DNA from 2 places in the Chitinophaga sp. 10T418 genome. Region 2 is predicted to be linked to the other one. Evidence: riboswitches for the same ligand, from Rfam matches in the RefSeq annotation. Region 2 holds a riboswitch; the other holds the start of a gene.
The links. Region 2 has a riboswitch for S-adenosylmethionine ahead of AC1DCV_RS29655 (trans-sulfuration enzyme family protein). Riboswitches for the same ligand answer to the same signal wherever they lie in the genome.
Positions count from the first base shown of each region.

Region 1 (5,890 bases), on a different contig from region 2:
CGATTATATTGGGTATCTCCTGGTGGCAATCACCTGCATTCCGCACGTATGTAGAAGACGTACCTCCTACTTTTTATTATTTTCTGATAGCTGGTTTTATATTTGCCATGATTGATGGCGCCATAGGCATGTCTTACGGCATTACTTCCACTACTTTTTCCCTGTCCATGGGTATTCCGCCGGCATCCGCCAGTACAGCGGTGCATATTTCTGAGATCCTGAGTTGCGGTATTGCAGGCTGGATGCATCAGCGCATGGGCAATGTCAACAAAAAGCTTTTCAAAATACTGATATTGCCGGGTATCGCCGGAGCGGTGATAGGTGCTTACCTCTTATCTTCCCTGGAACATTATGCGATGTATACCAAACCATTGGTATCGCTGTATACGCTGACACTGGGTACCGTGATCCTGTTACGGGCTATCCGGGCACAACGCAAAAAGCATGTCACTAAAAAAATAAAGAAAATTGGTTTGCTGGGCTTTGGCGGCGGTTTTATAGACGCTATTGGCGGTGGCGGCTGGGGGTCTATTGTATTATCGTCGCTGATTGCCGGCGGCAGACACCCCCGTTTTTCACTGGGCACGGTCAAGGCTACCCGCTTTTTTATTGCTATGCTCAGTTCCCTCACTTTCATCACCGTACTTTATCATGTGCACTGGGACGCCGTACTCGGGCTGGTAGTAGGCAGCGCTATTGCCTCTCCTATTGCAGCAAGGGTATCCAATAAAATTTCTGCCAAAACAATTATGGTAGCGGTAGCAGTGATTGTGATCCTGGTAAGTATGAGGAGTATTTACAGCTTCGTGGTGAAAATCATATAGTCATCTCCGTTAATCGTTATTAACCGCCTGATTTACTTTGAGGGTAATGGGTTTGTTGATTTCGTATTGTACCAGGGCTTTGATGGTCACCGCATCTCTGTCATTGAATGGTTTTCGGGGAAGATACCTGGGGTCAATAGCAATCTGAATTTCTGCAGTTTTGTCTTCAAACAGGTAATTATTGTCGCGTAGTTTTTTCGTCACATAGCCGGTAATCTTAACCGGTGTGCTGTCATTCTGCAGTTGCCTGGCATTACGCATCACCTCTCCTATGGTGTAGGATCGGTCCTGGAAAAAAAAGGGCAGCAACAAACAGAGCAGCAAGCTTTTCATGACTAACATATTGGTTTGCTATGAGCATAAACAATAATCATGTCTGATTGTTCAATGATCAGATACATTTGGCTATCTTGTATAATATAAATTTCATTCATGGGATTTCTTAAAACGTACAGCAGCATGTTCTGGCTGTTGGCAGGTATCATAGCCGGCAGTATTGCCGGGCTTATATTCGGAGAAAAGGTAGTCATTATAAAGCCGATAGGCGATATTTTTTTGAACCTGTTATTCACCGTGATCATACCACTGGTATTTTTCTGTATTGCAAATGCCATTGCGCATATCGACGCCGGCAATAAACTGGGGCGAATATTGGGCATGATGTCGCTGGTTTTCCTCAGTACCATCCTGATATCTGCTTTTTTGACCATTGTGGCGGTATGGTTATTCCCGATCCACCAGCAGGTAGCCTTATCAAAAACCATCAACATAGAGCAGCCGGGCAACTGGGGAGAACAGTTGAGCAGATTACTCACAGTGGGTGAATTTTATGAATTATTGTCGCGCAAAAATATGCTGCCTTTTATCATTTTTTCCGGTCTCACCGGGTTTGCGGCCATGCGTGTAGGCGAGGCTGGCAAAGCTTTCCGGCAGTTTTTGTATTCCGGCAACGAAGTGATGAAAGAAGTGCTCGGCGTGATCATGAAACTGGGACCTGTTGGTTTGGGCGCTTATTTCGCTTACCAGGTAGGCACCGTAGGTCCTCAACTGTTTGGCACCTATGCACATTCATTGGGTATCTATTACGGCTTCGGTATCTTCTACTTTATATTCGGATTCAGTCTGTATGCGTTTGTGGCCGGAGGAATACCGGGTATTAAAATCTTCTGGAAAAATAATATTATACCTACCCTTACGGCAGTAGGCACGGGCAGCAGCATTGCTACTATTCCGGCCAACCTCGAAGCAGTGGCCAAAATGGGTGTTCCGCAGGATATCGGTAATGTGGTGGTGCCGCTTGGAGCCACCCTGCATAAAGATGGCTCCAGTATTTCTTCTATTATAAAAATGGCGGTAGTATTTGCCATGTTTGGTAAAAGTTTCGACAGTCCTTCCGTGGTCCTGATGGCACTAGGCGTTACTGTTATCGCCAGCATAGTGGAAGGTGGCATCCCCAACGGCGGCTATATCGGCGAGCTGCTGGTGATGAGTATCTACGGATTCCCGATAGAAGCCCTGCCACCGCTGATGATTATTGGTACGCTGGTAGATCCGTTGGCTACCATTCTCAATGCCACCGGCGACAACGTAGCGGCTATGCTGACAACGCGCTTTCTGCGAGGGCGGGCACCGGCAGTTTCGTAAAGGCCTGCTCCAGGTCGGCCAGCAGATCGGCTGTTTCTTCCAGTCCTACCGACAAACGGATCAGACTATCGCTCACGCCGGCCGCTCTTCTTTTTTCTGCCGGAATAGATTTATGGGTCATCGCAGCCGGATGACAGAGTAAGCTCTTGATACCACCCAGGCTTTCCGCCAGCTTGAAGTAGTGAGTAGACGTAACAAATGCAGTAGCTGCTTCAGTGGTATCATCTTTCAATGTAAAAGAAATAATACCTCCAAACCCTTTACTCTGCTGCTTTGCCAGCTCATGCCCTTTATGGGAAGGTAAGCCGGGATAGAATACTTTTTCTACTGCCGGATGTTTCTCCAGGTATTCTGCCAGTGCCTGTGCATTGATACCATGTTGTTTAATGCGCAGGTGCAGGGTTTCGATACCGCGTATCAACAGGAAACTATCGAAGGGCGACAGAATAGCCCCACAGGCGTTCTGATAAAATTTAATCTCCTCTCCCAGTGGTATTGTTTTAGCGACTACCACGCCTGCAATCAGGTCACTATGTCCGCCAAGGTACTTGGTAGCACTGTGTATCACCAGGTCTGCACCCAGCTCCAATGGCTTTTGCAATACGGGGGAAGCGAAAGTATTATCTACACAGAACAAACAATTATGCGCCTTTGCAATGCGGCCAATAGCAGCGATATCAGAGATTTTCAGCGTGGGATTGGTGGGTGTTTCCAGCCATATTAAACGGGTAGCGGGCGTAATAGCATTGAAGACCGCCTGGGTATCTGATGTATCTACGTAATTTACTTTGATACCAAACTTCTCATATACTTTATTAAAGAGACGAAAAGCGCCGCCATAGATATCATCTACCGCTACAATTTCATCACCGGATTTTAGCAGTTTAATTACTGCATCAATAGCTGCTAACCCGCTGGAGAATAAAGATGCGGTGGCACCGCCTTCCAGTTTGGCAATAATCTTCTCGGCTGTTTCGCGGGTAGGATTATTGGAGCGGGCATAGTCATATCCTTTGTTAACGCCGGGTGCTTCCTGCACAAACGTAGAGGTTTGATAAATAGGCACGGCAATGGCGCCGGTGTGAGGGTCTACGGGAATAGAGTGGATCAGTTCAGTAATTGTGCTCATCTGTTTTTTGATTTTTAGTTTGATGAAAATTGATTAAACAGGTCCGTTAAATGAGCATATCAAGGGTAGGCAGGGGCATAAAAAAAACTCACCTGGGAGCCAGATGAGTTTTATCATTATATAGATAATAATGTATAGTAAAACTTAGAATCTGACTTATCTTTCCTGGTAATTAAACCGGGATGGATGCAGCACCTTTCACTGCTTGCGCAGTGATGGTTGCTAAGGTATCGTCGGGCCATGTCCCTCCTCCTTTCTTGATAAGCTATTTAAAGAACTGGTGCAAAGATAATGCAGAAAAATTAACTACCAAATTTATTTTCCTACCAAATCAGTAGACTACTGTTTTGCCAGTGTTAAACGGATCCCTTCTTCATAGGAAGTGGGTTTTACATTAAAATGTTTTTCAAATTTTGAAGAGTCCAGTATGTATGGATAGTTGCTCTGATAAAGCATTTCCTTCATTTCTCTGATGGTGGGATCGAACAGTCCGGAGAGTGTTAGCATAAAGCTACCCAGCTTCATATATTTGGGTTTTACGCCCATTTGAGTGGCAATCAGGTTTACATAGCCTTTACCATCCGGTGCAGGATTGGCGGTAGGCAAATGCCATACCTGGTTCCAGGAAGTATCATCCTGGGAAAGCAGGTATAAGCCTTTCGAAGCATCTGGTGTGAAGGTGTAGCTATGTGTCTGGTTATCTTTTCCCAGCCACATGGCTGAGCTGTTCTTTTTAAATTTATCGATGATCAGGAGGTTCAGGAAGCCGGTTTTATCAGCGCCGGGGCCGTAGAAATCGGCTGCCCGCGCAATGGTAGCAGTGATTTTACCTGCTTTTACTTCGTCCATCAGTTGTTTGGCAATGGCCGCACGAATGATCCCTTTTTTACTGGAAGGCTGATAAGGGGTATCTTCTTTCATTGGGCCATTTACTAACCCGTAAGAATATACGTTATCAAAGAAAATCAGTTTGGCGCCAGCTTCTTTGCAGGCATTGATCACGTTGGTCATGATCTTAGGCCAGGCATCGCGCCATACTTTGATGTCATATTTCAATCCTGCCGTGAGGAAAACGATACTGCTTCCTTTTACCGCATTTTTTGTTTGTTCATAGTCCGTGATGTCAGCCCCTACCAGGTCGGTAATGCCCGCAATTGATTTGGGGGAGCGACTTACCAGGCGAACCCGTTTTTTATTATTCACGAGTTCTGCAGCCAGTTCATTAGCGATGATACCTCCTGCTCCGAGGATAGTATACAAGGGCTGGATAGATTGATCAGACATAGCTTTGTGTTGTAAGGTTTATATGAAAGACGAATAAGTGAACGAAATATTGTGTATCAGGGATCCAGTGGATCGAAGGTATTCACCTGCAGGGAACGGAGGTCTGGTACGAACGATAAATAATAAAGATCTGTTTGTTCGATGTCTGCCGCAGGCATATATCCCAGTTCAGTCATACAGCGTTGCTTAAACAGCGGGCTGGTGACATATACCAGGTGCATCGCATCAGATACGCATAACATCCGTTTGTTGACCGGGATACCGCTTCTCCACGCAATACGTACTGCGTTACGTACGTTGGTGGTAGTATGCCGCGCATAAGGGTCTATCATGACTGCAGCGGCGGGTATTTTCAACTCGTTGACCAGGTACTTCTTCATTTCTACCGCCTCTGAATAGGGCGTACCCACTGGTCTTACATGCCCACCAGACACTATAATAAAGGGTGCGAGGCCTTTTTGATATAACCCGGCGCCGGTGCGGCAACGGCTTTTCCCGGTTTCGCTCAGCACTTCTTTGGCTACGGGGCTGGCTCCCAGGATCAGCATGGCTGTATAAGGATACTTACTCCAATCGGTTTTCTTTATTTGCCTATAGGCGTCTCCGTTAGTGGCCGACATAGGCTCGTAGCGGGCTGCTTCATCGCGGTGGCTGAGCGTAAGTAATCCAAGTGCCAGCTGCAGCGATGGCTGGAAAAACAAATCATCCTGCCGGTCCTTCTCCTCTACCTGCTCCAACAAATGCTGCACTCCGGCTTTATAGGCAGGTGAATGTACATACAACAGTGCTGAATCAATTACCGGGTATCGCAGACCGATGCCATTCGTATAGGCATTGATGATATAGTTGATACCAACGGCTGCATCTTTCCAGGCTGCCGTCAGAAATTCCCCGTCACTTTTACGGGCATGCAGTTCAAACAGGCCACTGCCACGCATTTCCCGTAACAATCGAACGAATGGACCCGGGTTTTGTTGTAGCAACCTGGTGAAGGCGCTGCTTACCTGTT
Region 1 covers NZ_JBFTHG010000002.1:194,731-200,620, forward strand. The annotation lists gene AC1DCV_RS05185 (sulfite exporter TauE/SafE family protein) at 1-824, shown strand, start outside; gene AC1DCV_RS05190 (NirD/YgiW/YdeI family stress tolerance protein) at 834-1,157, opposite strand; gene AC1DCV_RS05195 (dicarboxylate/amino acid:cation symporter) at 1,257-2,468, shown strand; gene AC1DCV_RS05200 (trans-sulfuration enzyme family protein) at 2,419-3,597, opposite strand; SAM riboswitch class I at 3,751-3,864, opposite strand; gene AC1DCV_RS05205 (NAD-dependent epimerase/dehydratase family protein) at 3,937-4,881, opposite strand; gene AC1DCV_RS05210 (YdcF family protein) at 4,938-5,890, opposite strand, start outside.
Region 1: linked by a shared signal. The riboswitch ahead of AC1DCV_RS05200 (trans-sulfuration enzyme family protein) and the one ahead of AC1DCV_RS29655 (trans-sulfuration enzyme family protein) in region 2 are both predicted to bind S-adenosylmethionine.

Region 2 (15,780 bases):
GGAATTGCTTTTTCAGCTCTTCCATCGCGGCGGTTACATTGGCGGCTGTTTCCAGCGCATTGCTACCAGGCGCCTGGTATACTAGCAGATAAGCGGCACGTTTACCATCTACGTAGTTGTTACCGGCATAGTTAAATTTACCCAACTGTACGCGGGCTACATCTTTCAGGTATACCAGTGTTCCATCCGCAGGGCGGGTTTTCACGATGATATTTCCAAATTCCTCTGGTGTAGATAAACGGCCTTTGGTGAAGATGTTGTATTCAAATGTTTGCCCGGTTTGCTGTGGTGGTGCACCTACGGACCCCGCGGTGATCTGCGCGTTCTGTTCTGCCAGTGCAGCGCGGATGTCATCAGCGGTAACGCCCATTTCGGCCAGCTTATCAGGTTTCAGCCAGATACGCATACTGAAATCATCTGCACGGGTAAAGATATCACCTACTCCTTTTGCTCTCAGCAACGCATCTTTTACATATACGTTGGTATAGTTATCCAGGAAGGTAATGTCGTGTGTGCCTTTGGGAGAATACAGGGCTACCAGCATGAGGATGCTGGGATTACGCTTTCTAACGGTTAAGCCTAAACGCTGTACTTCCTGCGGCAGGGTAGGCTGTGCAATACCCACACGGTTCTGCACATCCAGGGCAGCAATATTGATGTCGGTACCTACTTCAAAGTTTACCGTCATACTCATTTGTCCGCTACTGGTATTGTTGGTGTTGATATAGGTCATGCCCGGCGTACCATTCACCTGCACTTCCACCGGGGTAGCAACTGTTTGCTCCACCGTTTGTGCATCCGCGCCGGTATAGGTACCTGTTACCTGTACGGTGGGGGGTGAAATCTCCGGATACTGGCCAATGGCCAGGTTCATCATCGCCAATATCCCCACCAGTACCAGTACAATAGATATCACTATTGCTGTTACGGGTCGTTTTATAAAAGTATCTGCAATCATGATCTTCGCTGTTGATTCTACTGATAAACTATTTCTTCGCAGGCGCCCCTTGTGGTGCGGCTGGTATTCCAATCTGTATTTTTCCACCATCACGTAAACGCTGGAAACCTTCAATAATGACCTGATCACCCGCCTGAACGCCGTCCATGATCACTATTTTGTCGCCGAGTTTAGGACCCAGGTGTACTTTCTGCTGGGCAGCTACCGAATCTTTTGCAATAAATACAAAGTATTCACCCATCTGTTCTGTGATGGCTTTGTAAGGAATGATCAGCCTGTCGCCGGATTGTTCATTCAGTACACGCAGCACGCAGCTCATACCGTCTTTCAGCTTATCATCGGGGTTATTGAATTCAATACGCACGCGGATGGTACCGGTTTGGTTATCCACACCACGGTCAATCGCAAGTATTTTACCGGTATGTACATATTCCGTACCGTCGGATAACTGCAGGCGGAACGTACTATCGTTGGCGTTACCCTTGCCCTGCATGGCAGCAAAACGGGGAATATCATTTTCTGTTACCACAAAATCCACTGCTATCGGATTTTCACTGGAGATGGTATTCAACAAGGTAGTGCCGGGGCTCACCTGGGCGCCCAGTTTCACCTGGGAAATACCAATACGTCCCGTAAACGGTGCTTTGATGAGAGAATAGTCGAGGTCTGTACGTACAGACGCCAAACTGGCTTCTGCTGCCGCGAGCTGGCTACGGGAAGTTTCCAGGGTAGCTTTCGCATTATCCAGGATCTGACGGGCAACCGCGTCCTGGTCGGCCAGGCGCTGGTAACGGTCGTCATCTTTCCTCGCTCTTTCAAAGCTGGCCTTTGCACTGGCTACATTGGCCTGTGCCTGTAAGTAAGCCGCTTCATATTTACGACGATCTATTTCATACAGGGTTTTTCCTTTCTGCACAACTTCCCCTTCTTTAAAGAAAATACCGGTAATAAATCCGCCTACCTGAGAACGCAGTTCCACCTGGTTCAACGCTACTACAGAGGCAGGGTATTTATCGTAATAAACGGCCGGCGCTACAGATGCTGCTGTAATATTTACCGGTGTAGGGGGAATTACAGGCGCCGTTTTCTTAGCAGGACCACTGCAGGCAGATAAGCCCAGGATACTGGCAGCGCTGATTAAGACAATGTTGTTCATTTTTTTCATATCCGTTCCGGTTACCATTTAATAATTAGCTGTTAAGGTTCCTAATGCTTTTTGCAGATCTATCCTGCTGGACAGTACCTGGTACATGGAATTATAAAAATTCAGTTGTGCAGAGCGCAGCTCTGTTTCAGACACCAGTACATCGAGGTACGTTTTAATACCTTCTTTATACTGCAGTTGCAACATATCATATACATCCTTTGCCATCTGCACATTTTCTTTTAGTGTGAGATAGTCGTTGTAGTTACTCTTGTAAGTAGCCATGGCCTGCGCATACTGCGAATTGATCTGGCTTCTCAAAGCGGCATAATCCCATTGTGTACGCTGCAACTGCAGTTCCGCCATCCGGATATTATGTACCCGTTTTCCTCCCTGGAAAATAGGCAACGATAATTTCAGTCCCATTAAAGAGTTCGGATAATCATGACTATACAGTTTATTGAAGTCAGGACTCTGGTAAGCAAAGGAATAGTTGATAAATGCAGATACGGTAGGCAGATAGCTCCATTTGTTGTATTTCAGGTTGGCCTGCAACAGGCTTTCCTGCGTTTGGAGTAACTGGTACTCTATGCGACTTTTATAGTCTGCCGTCAGCAAGGTATCCTCACCAGTTACCTGTGATGCAACTGCGGAAGAATCGGTAGTCAGTGGTACATCGCCGGCATTAGTTGGGTATCCCATCAATTCCTTCAGATAAGCCTGCTTGGCTGTCAGCAGCTCACGGGCAGCCTTCTGTTGGGCACGCGCATTATTAAGGGAAATAGTGGCGCGCTTGGCATCTGTTTTATCCACCACACCACTCGCATATTGGTTATTCGCATCTTTCAGACTGCGTTCCAGGCGGGTAATGTCTTCGCTCAGCACCTTTATTTGTTCTGCGGTCAGCAGCACATCATAATAGGCCTTGCTCACACTGGCCACCAGGTCTATCTGATTGCGCGCAGTGGTTTGCTGGCTCTGTTTTCGTACATCCCTGGCCGTGTTTGTGGCCAGCAACAGATCCCGGGTAAAGATGTTTTGATTTAACCCAAACAGCGCGGCAGAGGAGTTCGCCACGCCCTGCTGCACAGGACTACCGTTAAAGATAGTGGTGGGTATCTTCAGGTAATGCTGGATATTATAGTCCAGATTGATCTGTGGATACCAGTCCGCCAGCTTACTCTTCACTGTTCTGTCGGTAATCGCTTCATCAATAAGCGACTGGCGTATGACCGGCTGATGCGAGATGGCATACCGGATACATTCCTGCAGGGTAGCGCTGGTTAACAGGGAGTCAGTAGATTGCTGTGCAAATACCTGCGGGGAAATAAACAATCCGCAGGACACAGCTAACAAATAAAATGCTCTTTTCATAAAAGGCTTTTGACATTCAGTTCATCATTGTACCAATCGAAAGAAAATAATGCCTGCACAAAAAAAGGGGTTGGCTTTTTATCTTCTTCGCTGCATTTGACTAACAGCTAAAAGCTAATCGCTAAACGCTTTTTACCGGCATCGCATCATTATTCTTTATTTGTTATATAGCCATAGGCGTTATAACAGTATTAATTACCGCAAAAACATGTTAAGCCGTAATCACTACAGCAAACAGGCAGGTTGATTAGAGAGTTGCTTATTCAAAATCGTCTGAAACATTAGCAGCACGGTTTCCAGGTGTGGTTCCAAATTTTTGAACACAACGTATAACAGAGAAGTAGGTTAGACAACAAACATTTTGTTGTTAGGTAAAATCAATTCGGGCGCTAAGATAATGTTATGAAAACAAAAATCCACCCTTTTGGGTGGATTTTAACAATTAAGTGAAAATCAGTTCCGGTTATCCTTTATTACGACCGCTGACAATATGTTTTTCTGCATGATAAGACGATCTTACTAACGGTCCTGACTCTACGTAGTCCAGTCCCATATTGTAACCGATCTCGCGCAGTTCGGCAAATTCATCGGGATGTACGAAACGTGCTACCGGCAGATGCTTAGGGGTAGGCTGCAGGTACTGACCCAGTGTGATGACATCACAACCGTTGTCGTACAGATCCTGCATGGCTTGTACTACTTCTTCTTTGGTTTCACCCAAACCCAGCATGATACCACTTTTGGTACGCATTCCACCTTCTTTCAGGCGGCGGATCACTTCCAGACTGCGGTGATATTTTGCCTGTATCCTTACCTGTTTGGTTAAACGTTCTACTGTTTCCAGGTTATGAGATACGATTTCAGGCGCTACATCGATGATGCGCTGGAGGTTTTCCCACTGACCGCGGAAATCCGGGATCAGCGTTTCCATGGTGGTGTTGGGATTTAAAGCCCTGACTGCATTGATGGTATTGGCCCAGATGATAGAACCACCGTCTTTCAGCTCATCTCTGTCTACAGAGGTGATAACGGCATGTTTTACTTTCATCAGGTAAATGGCTTCTGCCACGCGCTGAGGCTCATCAAAATCTACTGCTTCCGGGCGGCCGGTAGCTACGGCACAAAAGCCGCAACTGCGGGTACAGATATTTCCCAGGATCATGAAGGTAGCAGTACCAGCTCCCCAGCACTCACCCATATTAGGGCAGTTACCACTTTCACAGATCGTATGTAATTTATGGGTATCTACCAGGCTTCTCACCTGTTTATAGTTCTCGCCTATCGGTAATTTAACGCGCAGCCAATCAGGCTTTTTTACTCTTGTTGTAGCCGGTTCGGCGGCTATTACGGGTAGTTCTTGCATCGCTTATTCCTTTCTTTAGAAGAGCAAAGTTAACACTTATCTCTTATTCCAGCGCTTCCCGAATTGGATACTCACATATCCACCAAAAAAGAACTGTTTGTTATAGTCTACACCTTCCGACACCACCATAATTGGGATCTTTTTAGTATACATTTCCGCATTTACACCCACTTCCAGGGCACTTACCACCTCGTTAAAGTGGGCCCAGTCGAAGCGCATACCCACTTTAGCGTGCAAACCGGGTACCACACTGAGGTTATCCCAGCCTTTCCCAAATCCACCGGCACCGTTGATGTCGGCGAGCTTCAGGAAAGCCTCCGGATCAGAAGGGTCATATTTTACGTCTTTATTCTCGCCGGTTGCAGTAACCATATTCAGGTAATAAGGCTTCAGCAGCCCCAGAGATATGCCTCCATAATAGATCAAGTCCACCTCTACCCCGTTTTTATTGGCCTTGCCACCAATCAGGTAGCGCTGCCCCACGCCCAGCTTGGCCTGGTAAAAATTATTCCGTTTACCATATATGAATGGACGCTGGGTATAAGAAAACCCGCCACTTTTCTTTACTTCTTTATCGCTTTTCTTCTCCCCAAACTCAAACTGGAAGTAGTTGACTTTCTTTCTGCTTTTGCGATAGCCCATTTCCACAAATCCACCCCAGCCATCGGTAGTGATCCTGCCACCCACCGAAAAATCACGCTGGAACACATTCTCCCCCTCTTCCTGTTCACGGAAAATAGAGATCTTCTTCAGCTTACGCTGCTCCTTATCGCTTTTCTTGCTTTTTTGCGTAGTTGTGTTGGTGGTATTAGTGGTTTGCGCAAACAAGCCGCCGGATATCATTGCCAAAAACAGGATTAAGTATATTTTTTTCACAGTGGGCTATTATTATAATAAATAAACGCTTGAACAAAGGTATTGTTATGTATATATTACAAACGTAGCTAATTTTTTTTTAGTTTAACAGCCCACCCACTTTCCATGTTGCACTTATACTGAAAATACATTTATTTTTACGGTTAGATCATAAAAAGAAACAATATGCAAACGGCATCTATCATCTATAACGGGGAACTGCGGACCACCGCCACACATTTACGGTCAGGCACTGTGATTGAAACAGATGCACCTGTAGATAACAAAGGCAAGGGAGAAAGGTTTTCTCCTACTGACCTGGTGGCTACCGCACTGGGCTCCTGCATGCTCTCTATTATGGGGATCAAGGCTATGGAAAACAACTGGGCGATTGAAGGCACCAAAGTAAGTGTCCTCAAAATTATGGGCACAGAACCCCGCCGTATCACCGGCGTCACCATCGTATTCGACTTCCCCGCCGGCCATAACCTGGGCGAAAAGGAAAGAACTATACTCGAAAGAGCTGCCCATACCTGTCCGGTAGCTAAAAGTGTACACCCTGATTTGGTGCAGGATGTTACGTTTAATTGGTGAACCGGCTTTTAGCCGTTAGCTTTTAGCTGTTAGCTGTTAGCAAAATGCAGCGGAGAACATATTATGCTGATCTCCGCTGCATTTTGCTAACAGCTAACAGCTAAAAGCTAACAGCTACTCAGGATCTTCACCCCGATTGCACAATACAAACACCGCTTCTCATCACAGTAGTACTGCTTCAGTTGCAACAGTGCCTGTGATTCCATCGCACTTTCAGGTATTACCCCCAACTCCGCCCAGCTATTGGTAATCCTGTTTTTTTCTGCCGGCAATTGTTGCAGGAAATGAAGGGCTTTTTCCTGGTAATATTTAAGGTTCTTTTGCTGCCCATACAGGAACAGGAGCGGTAATACCGTATTGATAAGTATGCCGTGTACGGCCTGTTTCCCAGGGAGGTTCGTCTGCTGCACCGGCTGCCCAAACCGGTAATGGGTATGCCAGTACGCTGAAGGCTGTACGAAAAACAATTGTTCCAGCGCCGTTACCTCTGTGGCTTCCAGTATCCTGGAAAACAGGTGGGTGGTATGCTGCAGCAACGCCGCAAAAGCCGCCAGCCGCATAGTAGGAAACGCTGCCGGGCGCATCCGAAGCCAGTTCCAGGTATGGGGCGGCATAGGACAAAGCTTATACTTATGGCGCAGGTGAAAATAGATCTCCTGCAGCTGTAGCGCATATACGTCGGCATGCGGCTCCTCCAGCATCCCTGCCTGTCCGAACAACAGGGCTTCCAGCTGCATTCCCTGGTGCCGGTGCCGCATGAGCACTACATGTGGCAGCGATTGTGCCACCTGCAGCAGGGGCAGGGCATTTATGGGCATGCCGTAACTCTGCGCCACTGCCCAATAACAGACTTCTTCCCAGTTAAAATGGTTGCTTTGCAGCCAGGCACGCAGAGCCCCCATCTTGCGCTCCCAGCGCTCTGCCAGCAGCCGCTCTTTCCAACTAAGCCAGGTCAGTTGTGGCACCAGCGCGGCATGTGGCGCACAGGGCACAAAAGGTGTCAGCTGCCGCAACTGCTCATAACGCTGCAGCAACAATTTGGGAATATACTGTTGCAACTCCAGGCAGGGCACTCCCGGAATACGATCGGCCGGCATATCATGTACAAATACAACGTGCAGAATGATACGCCCATACTGAAGATTATGCTGATGCCCATGACGGAACCAGTCGGAAGTTCTCAGATGCAGCTCTACCTGCCCTACCCATAAAGTAGTGCCAATCCTGATTTTTGCAGCCGAAAAATCAGGTCCGCTGTGATGATTATGAAGTCCTGGATATAAGATCTGAACGGGTTCTCCACTGGTAGTGGTAAGATGGTCCTGCTTAAATAGCCGGAACGCCCAGATGTGCTGGAATAGCTCCTCAGAGAGCAGCGGGTTAACAAACATAAAGACATGGTTGGGTATAAAATAATATCAGTTAAAGGTAATAAAACATCGCTTAATAAATAAATTCCTGATTCAATTTGGAAATCTGATCAAAGTGATATTACCTTTGCGCCAGTTCTTACACATCACTTATCCAGAAAGGCGGAGGGACTTGGCCCTGCGATGCCTTAGCAACCTTTCCTGATTTTACGATCAGGAAAAAGGTGCTAATTCCTGCCCCGGTGCAAATCGGGGAAAGATAAGTTGGCAGAGATAATACTTCACAGATATATATAACTTTCTAAAGGAGCTCTTCCAACACCATGGGAGAGCTTTTTTTATGCCTTCCCCACTCACCTTTCATGGATTTGTTGTTGTTTAAGTTGATCTTTAATGATAAAGTTGCAGCAGATAATTGTGCACATTGAACATCATTAAAAATACTTTATAACATGAAAACAGCTACACAACTGATTCATAGCATTCCGATAGACGAACTGACAGGCGCTATTTCTGTGCCTATCTATCAAACATCCACCTTTGTGCAGGAATCACCCGGCATTAATAAAGGCTTTGAATTCTCTAGGGCAAACAATCCCACAAGAAAAGTGCTGGAAGACCTCATCTGCAACCTGGAAGAAGGATTTGCCGGATTTGGGTTTGCCAGTGGTATGTCGGCCATAGATGCGGTGCTGAAGCTGTTAAAGACCGGCGATGAGATCATGGCGGTGGAAGATACCTACGGCGGCATCTTCCAGATATTTAACCACATGTTTGAACGCTTCGGTATCAAAGTTAATTTCGTAGATACCAGCAACATCGATAAAGTACTGGCCGCCATCACGCCCAATACGAAAATCATCTGGCTGGAATCCCCTACCAATCCAACATTGCGCATTTCTGATATCAAATCTATCAGCAAAATCGCCAAACAACATAATATCCTGCTGGTAGTAGACAATACTTTCAGTACGCCTTTACTGCAACAACCCTTAACACTGGGCGCGGATATCGTTATCCACAGCGCTTCCAAATATCTTTCCGGTCACAGTGATGTGATTGCCGGACTGGTAGTCGTTAACAGCAAAATACTGGCAGACCAGATCCGCTATAATCAGAATATTTCCGGTAGCATCCTCAGTCCCTTTGAAGCATGGCTGACCATCCGCGGTATTGAAACACTGTACCTGCGCCTGGAGAAACAATGCAGCAATGCCACCGCTATCGCTAACTGGCTGGCCGCGCACCCGGCTATCGATAAGGTATATTATCCCGGACTGGCTACTCATAAAAATCATCATATTGCCCGTAAACAACAGAAAAATTACGGCGCACTGGTGAGCTTTTCCCTGAAAAGTGACAATATCAAAAATGCCATCCGTATCGTAAACGCTACCAAACTATTTAAACTGGCGGAGAGTTTCGGTGGCGTGAAAAGTATGCTGGCCCATCCGGCCACGATGACACATCGTAACATACCGGAAGAATTCCGGAAAAAAACAGGTTTACAGGATTCCTGTATCCGTTTATCAGTCGGTATTGAAGATGCCGAAGATCTGATCAACGACCTGAAACAGGCGCTGGATAAATTAAATCATCCGGCCGGCAAGCAAATTACTGTTTTACAATAAAGCCCTTAGTGGTTAGCACACCACTTTGGCTTTTCAGAAACTGATCATCTCTGAACTGTCAAAGACTAATTGCTGAGGGTGCAAGCTCAAAAAAAAGTATGGAAAACAAGACCATCAATTTAGGCATTTTCGGATTCGGCGTCGTAGGACAAGGACTCTATGAGGTTTTGAACAGAACAAAAGGTATTAATGCACGGATCAAAAAAATCTGTATTAAAGACCCTAATAAATCAAGACCTATCGATAGCAGTTATTTTACTACCGATAAAAATGAAATCCTCGAAGATCCTACCATTGACGTAGTAGTAGAACTGATCAATGAAACCGAAGCAGCTTTTGAAATTGTGAGTACAGCGCTCCGCAATGGCAAAGCAGTAGTAAGCGCCAGTAAACGCATGATCGCTGAAAACCTGCCCGCACTATATCAGCTGCAGGCAGAAAACAAAGTGCCATTCCTGTATGAAGCGTCCAGTTGCGCCAGTATTCCCATTATCCGCAACCTGGAAGAATATTATGATAATGACCTGCTGAATGCCGTAGAAGGTATCTGCAACGGATCAACGAATTATATTCTCACAAAAATATTTGAAGAAAATCTCAGCTTTGCCACTGCCCTGCAACAAGCGCAGGACCTGGGTTTCGCTGAAACTGACCCTACCCTCGACATCGAAGGATATGATCCGAAATTCAAAATCGTGATCCTCCTCCTCCATGCCTTTGGCACCTTCGTAAAGCCGGAAGAAGTATTCAACTTCGGTATTCATCACCTGAACGATTTTGATATACAATTTGCCAAACAAAGAAACTGTACCATCAAACTGATTGCCCAGTGCCGCCGTCAGAACGGACACGTATTCTCATACGTACTGCCGCACCTGATCAAAGAACATAACCTGCTCTACGATGTATACAATGAATACAACGGCATCCTGCTGGAAAGTGCTTTCACCGACAAACAATTCTTTGTAGGTAAAGGTGCTGGTGGCACCGCTACTGGTAGTGCCGTACTGTCCGACATCTCCGCATTGTTATACAACTATCGCTACGAGTATAAAAAGATTAAACAAAATAATCAGCCCAGCTTTACCAATGATGTAAATCTGAAAATATACCTGCGCTACAAAACACCTGATCAGGTAGATCTGGCAGAGTTTTTCAACATCTCTGAGAAATACGAATCTACAGAATGGCGTTATGTGGTAGGTACTATTAACTTACAGAAACTGAGAGAAGCCGGCTGGCTGAAAAATAAAGACGTGAATATTCTTGTACTGGAATAAAGAAATGTAATAAGCAAAAACCAATCGTAAACAAAAACGGCGCTGTTCACAGCGCCGTTCTTATTACTAAAAGTTTTCCAGTTCTTCTACCACTCTGCTAACGGGGAGTCCCATTACATTATAGAAGCAACCATTAATACTGTCTATCCCTACTGCACCAATCCATTCCTGGATGGCGTAAGCGCCCGCTTTATCAAAAGGCTTGAAATGATCTACATAATAAGTGATCTGTTCTGCGTTCAGCGGTTTAAAATACACGGAAGTAGTTTTGGAAAAGGCGACTTCTTTTGTGCCCTGCTGTATTATAACGCCCGTGACTACACGATGTTCTCTTCCACTCAGGCGGGTAAGGATATCGATAGCATCTTCCCGGTCCTTTGGCTTGCCAATGATGCTGTCATCCAGCACCACCACTGTATCAGCAGCTACAATAATATCAGTGGATTCACAGAGATCCCTTACGGCCACTGCCTTCTGACGGGCAATATGCACCGGGATGTCCGGTACCGCCAGTTCCGGAGGAAACGTTTCTGCGGTTTCCACAACCTTCACCTGGAAAGGAATGCCGGCCTGCTCCAGCAACTGCTTTCTGCGGGGCGACTGCGATGCCAGAATTACGGATGATCCTTTATACATCTCTATAAATAAATTTTAAAAAATATCATGGATAAAATGCCTGTCAGCATTACCACCTTTACCAGGGAACTCACTTTATGATAGTGCTCAGGCAGACTGGCTTTTTTCAGCTGTAAATAAATGTACCCACATGGCACCTGTACAAACAGGAGCAGGTAAGCGATGGCAATATACCAACCCAGTATCCATACGCGGATTTCTACCGCCAGGATAATGATGGCCAGTGCCAGTAACAACACATTGCATAAACGCTTGGCCGACAGTACCCCCCAGGCAATAGGCAGGGTGCGGCAACCATCTTTGCTGTCGCCCATCATATCTTCCAGGTCTTTCACAATTTCCCTGACCATGGAAATAAGAAACGCAAACAACGCATATACGCCGATGATCTGTATCAGCTTTCTGCCGGTGGCCGACATAATGGCCTCAAAACTATGATAGATCTGTTTCTCATAAAATCCTACTACTACCACGGCCAGTGCAGTTAACAACGAAATCACCACATTGCCGATGAGCACCTGCCGTTTAAAAGAAGTGGAATAAAACCACAGGAGCAGGGAACAGATCACCTGGGTGAAACCTAGATAGAACTGTCCTGTTTTAAAGGCCACCATAAAACCCAGTGATACCCCGGCCATATTAAGCAGCGTATGCCAGGCCATGGCCCAGCGCCGGCTGATAATTTTGTCCAGCACCATCTTCTCCGGTTTATTGACAATGTCTATATTAATATCAAAATAGTCATTGATAATATAGCCGGCAGCCGCCACCAGTATGGTAGACAAGCTGAGTAGTACAAATTGCGGAACTGGCAGTGATGGTTCCTCACCAGAACTGCGCAGCACCGGTTCTACCACACAGTATTGCAGTAAAAACTGGGTAAGGCCAATATATATCAGATTAGGGTATCTGATCAGTTTAAAAAATGCAGCCCAGAGCTTCATAGTTTTCTTTTTTATTATTTCGATGCAATGCCTTCATCCATTAGCCAATGTCCATTCAGTTTCAGCACTTTTTCCATTACTTCCCTTACACACCCGTGGCCTCCGGGCAAAGGGGATACATATTTTGAAATACTTTTTATTTCAGGGGCTGCATCTGCAGGGCAGGTGGGTAAAGCTACCAGTTGCATGGGCAGATAATCCGGGATATCATCTCCCATATATAATATTTCATCCCATCGCAGTTCATGTTCAAATACATAATCCTGCAGTTTTTCCTGCTTATCATGTATGCCGGTATAAATATCTTTAATGCCAAGTCCCTGTAACCTGCTTACCACACTTTCTGATTTTCCTCCGGAGATGATTACCACCCGATATCCTTTTTTCACAGCCAGCTGCAAAGCATAGCCGTCTTTGATATTCATTCTGCGGGACATTTCTCCCCCTGGCAGTAATTGCAGGGTACCATCGGTAAGTACACCATCTACATCCAGCACAAAAGTGGTGATAGATTTAAATAAAGCCAATACGTTCATGGGGCCAAAAATAGCCAATTACCCATTAAGAATTGTAATTCTCTATTTATTATGGAATTGGTAAATAGCATCGGACATCACCTGGTACACCAGTTGCAAATATTCATCATTGGCCAGCAATTCCCGGTGCAGGCTCATAGTGGTTTCATCCTGGCGCAACGCCGGACCTGTTTGGACTGTTTCCGGTGAATATTTTTCCAGGCGGTCAAATGTCTCCTTTATAATAGGTTGCAGCAGGGAAAAGTCCAGCTGCTCTTTTTCACAATATGCTTTTGCCTGGGCGAAGAGGTGGTTGGTGAAATTATTGCAAAGCACAGCAGTGAGGTGATACTTCAGCCGCTGGGCGGACGAAGTAACGGTTACACTGCCGGAAATACTCTGGGCCAGGGACTGCAGCCGCCGTAGCACCTCGTCATTGCTGGCTTCCAGCATAACAGGTATAGGTGGATAATTTTTAATTTCCTTGCGGATGGATTGTAAAGGATATAATACCCCGATGTTGGCTGATATCCGGGAGATGGCTGTTAGTGGAACAGCGCCCGCAGTATGCACCACGATGCGCTTGCCCAGCCGCAACTGGTCATTCAGCTCAGCAATGGCGGCATCACTGACAGCCAGCAGGTAAATGTCTGCCTCCATATTAATATCCTGCAAATCATCTGTATAGGAGGCATTCAGCATCTCCCCCAGCTCCTGTGCATGTGCCATTTGCCTGCTGACCACCTGTTTTATCTGGTGGCCATGAATTTTTAAGAGATGTCCGAAACAATGTGCAACATTGCCAGTGCCAACAATTACTATATCCATTATAATTAATTTTAAAATAACAAACTGCCTGGTATCCGTATATCCGGCTGTCTGATCTCCGGACAGATCACTTGCTGTAACTGCGACCGGAATTATTCAAATACGTGCATGATTCGTGGTTTCTAATATACGTGTTTTAGCGGGTCCCCGTTTTTTTCATTACATTACAACGTATTTTAACGTTTAAAAGTGGTCTTATTTTTTAATTTGAGGTGACTTTTATATCATTGCAGAATTCATTGAAGTAATTATTTTACAGAATTTTGCGTATTTAGCAGCGCATTAAAGAAGCATACATGGCAAAAAATTTAGTTATAGTTGAGTCCCCGGCGAAAGCCAAGACCATAGAAAAAATACTAGGCAAGGACTTTGAAGTCAGGTCCTGCTTCGGTCACATCCGTGATCTGGAAAAGGATGATATGGGGATAGACATCGAAAATAACTTTAAGCCTAAGTATGTTATACCGGAAGATAAGGAAAAGGTGGTGAAAGAGCTGAAGAAGCTGGCGAAGGATACCGATGAGGTATGGCTGGCAACGGATGAGGACCGTGAGGGAGAAGCCATTTCCTGGCATCTGTGTGAGGTGTTGAACCTGGATCCGTTAACAACCAAACGCATTGTGTTTCATGAAATTACCAAACCTGCTATCGAAAACGCCGTTCAGCATCCACGTAAACTGGATATGGACCGTGTGAATGCACAGCAGGCCCGCCGTATACTGGACCGGATCGTGGGTTTTGAAATCTCCCCGGTACTGTGGCGTAAAATGAGCATGCGTAATTCCCTGTCTGCCGGCCGTGTACAATCCGTGGCGGTAAGACTGATTGTTGAACGTGAAAGAGAAATCAACCACTTCCAGTCTGTCAGCACCTTTAAAGTAGAAGCTTATTTTACCGGTAAAGATATTAATGGTAAGAGTATTTCCTTTAAGGCAGATGGTCCCGGCAAATTTAAAACGGCCGAAGACGCGGAGAAATTCCTCCAGCAATGCGTAGCCGCTGCCTATACCGTAAAAGACATACAGGTTAAACCTGGTAAAAAATCGCCCGCAGCGCCATTTACCACGTCTACCCTCCAACAGGAAGCCAGCCGTAAACTAGGCTACAGCGTTTCCAAAACCATGTTGCTGGCCCAGAAGCTGTATGAAAGCGGTAATATCACCTATATGCGTACAGACTCCGTAAACCTGTCCGATACCGCTGTGGGTGAAATTGAAAAAGCTATTAAAGGAAGTTTCGGTGATAAATACCATCAACACCGCAAATTCAAAAATAAAAATGAGTCCGCACAGGAAGCGCATGAGGCCATCCGTCCTACCTACATGGAAAACACCACTGTAGATGACAGCGATACCCGCAAACTGTATGAACTGATCTGGAAACGTACCATCGCCAGCCAGATGGCAGACGCGGAACTGGAAAAGACCATCGCCAAAATCGATATCTCTACCAACCACGAAGAGCTTACTGCCAGCGGTGAAGTACTGAAATTCGATGGCTTCCTGAAAGTATATATGGAAAGCCACGATGATGAGGAAGAACAGGAAGATGAACAGGAAGGATCTTTACCTCCACTGGCGGTGAAACAATCCCTGGACCTGAAAGAAATGAAGGCTACTGAAAGATTCTCCCGCCCGGCGCCGCGTTACACAGAAGCCAGCCTGGTAAAGAAACTGGAAGAACTGGGCATCGGCCGTCCATCTACCTACGCTCCTACCATTACCACTATACAGAAGCGTAATTATGTAGAAAAAAGAGATAAAGAAGGGATTAAAAGAGATTACCGCATCATGGTCCTGAAAGCGGATCAGATCAGCAAACAAACCGAATCAGAAAATACCGGCGCAGAAAAATCAAAACTGTTCCCTACTGATCTGGGAATGATCGTGACCGACTTCCTCAACCAATACTTTAATAATGTAATGGACTACGGCTTTACCGCCAAAATTGAAGAAGAATTCGATGAAATTGCCAGCGGTAAGAAGGTGTGGAACAATATGATCAGCGAATTCTATTTCCCTTTCCATAAAGATGTGGAAAACACCCTGGAAAATGCAGAACGTGTAAAAGGAGAACGTCCGCTGGGAACAGATGCCGCTTCCGGCAAACCAATCGTGGCCCGCATGGGTCGCTATGGCCCCATGATCCAGATAGGCAGCGTGGAAGATGAGGAAAAACCTCGTTTTGCAAAATTAAAAGCTACCCAAAGCATCGAAACCATCACCATGGACGAAGCCATGGAATTGTTTAAATTGCCCCGCAACCTGGGTCAGTTTGAAGATTCTGAT
Region 2 covers NZ_JBFTHG010000013.1:123,282-139,061, reverse strand. The annotation lists gene AC1DCV_RS29690 (efflux RND transporter permease subunit) at 1-958, opposite strand, end outside; gene AC1DCV_RS29685 (efflux RND transporter periplasmic adaptor subunit) at 987-2,123, opposite strand; gene AC1DCV_RS29680 (TolC family protein) at 2,142-3,476, opposite strand; gene lipA (lipoyl synthase) at 3,940-4,839, opposite strand; gene AC1DCV_RS29670 (hypothetical protein) at 4,876-5,688, opposite strand; gene AC1DCV_RS29665 (OsmC family protein) at 5,881-6,288, shown strand; gene AC1DCV_RS29660 (DUF2851 family protein) at 6,396-7,679, opposite strand; SAM riboswitch class I at 7,806-7,924, shown strand; gene AC1DCV_RS29655 (trans-sulfuration enzyme family protein) at 8,111-9,289, shown strand; gene AC1DCV_RS29650 (homoserine dehydrogenase) at 9,388-10,569, shown strand; gene AC1DCV_RS29645 (Maf family protein) at 10,636-11,205, opposite strand; gene AC1DCV_RS29640 (geranylgeranylglycerol-phosphate geranylgeranyltransferase) at 11,208-12,149, opposite strand; gene AC1DCV_RS29635 (KdsC family phosphatase) at 12,164-12,685, opposite strand; gene AC1DCV_RS29630 (Rossmann-like and DUF2520 domain-containing protein) at 12,728-13,492, opposite strand; gene topA (type I DNA topoisomerase) at 13,789-15,780, shown strand, end outside.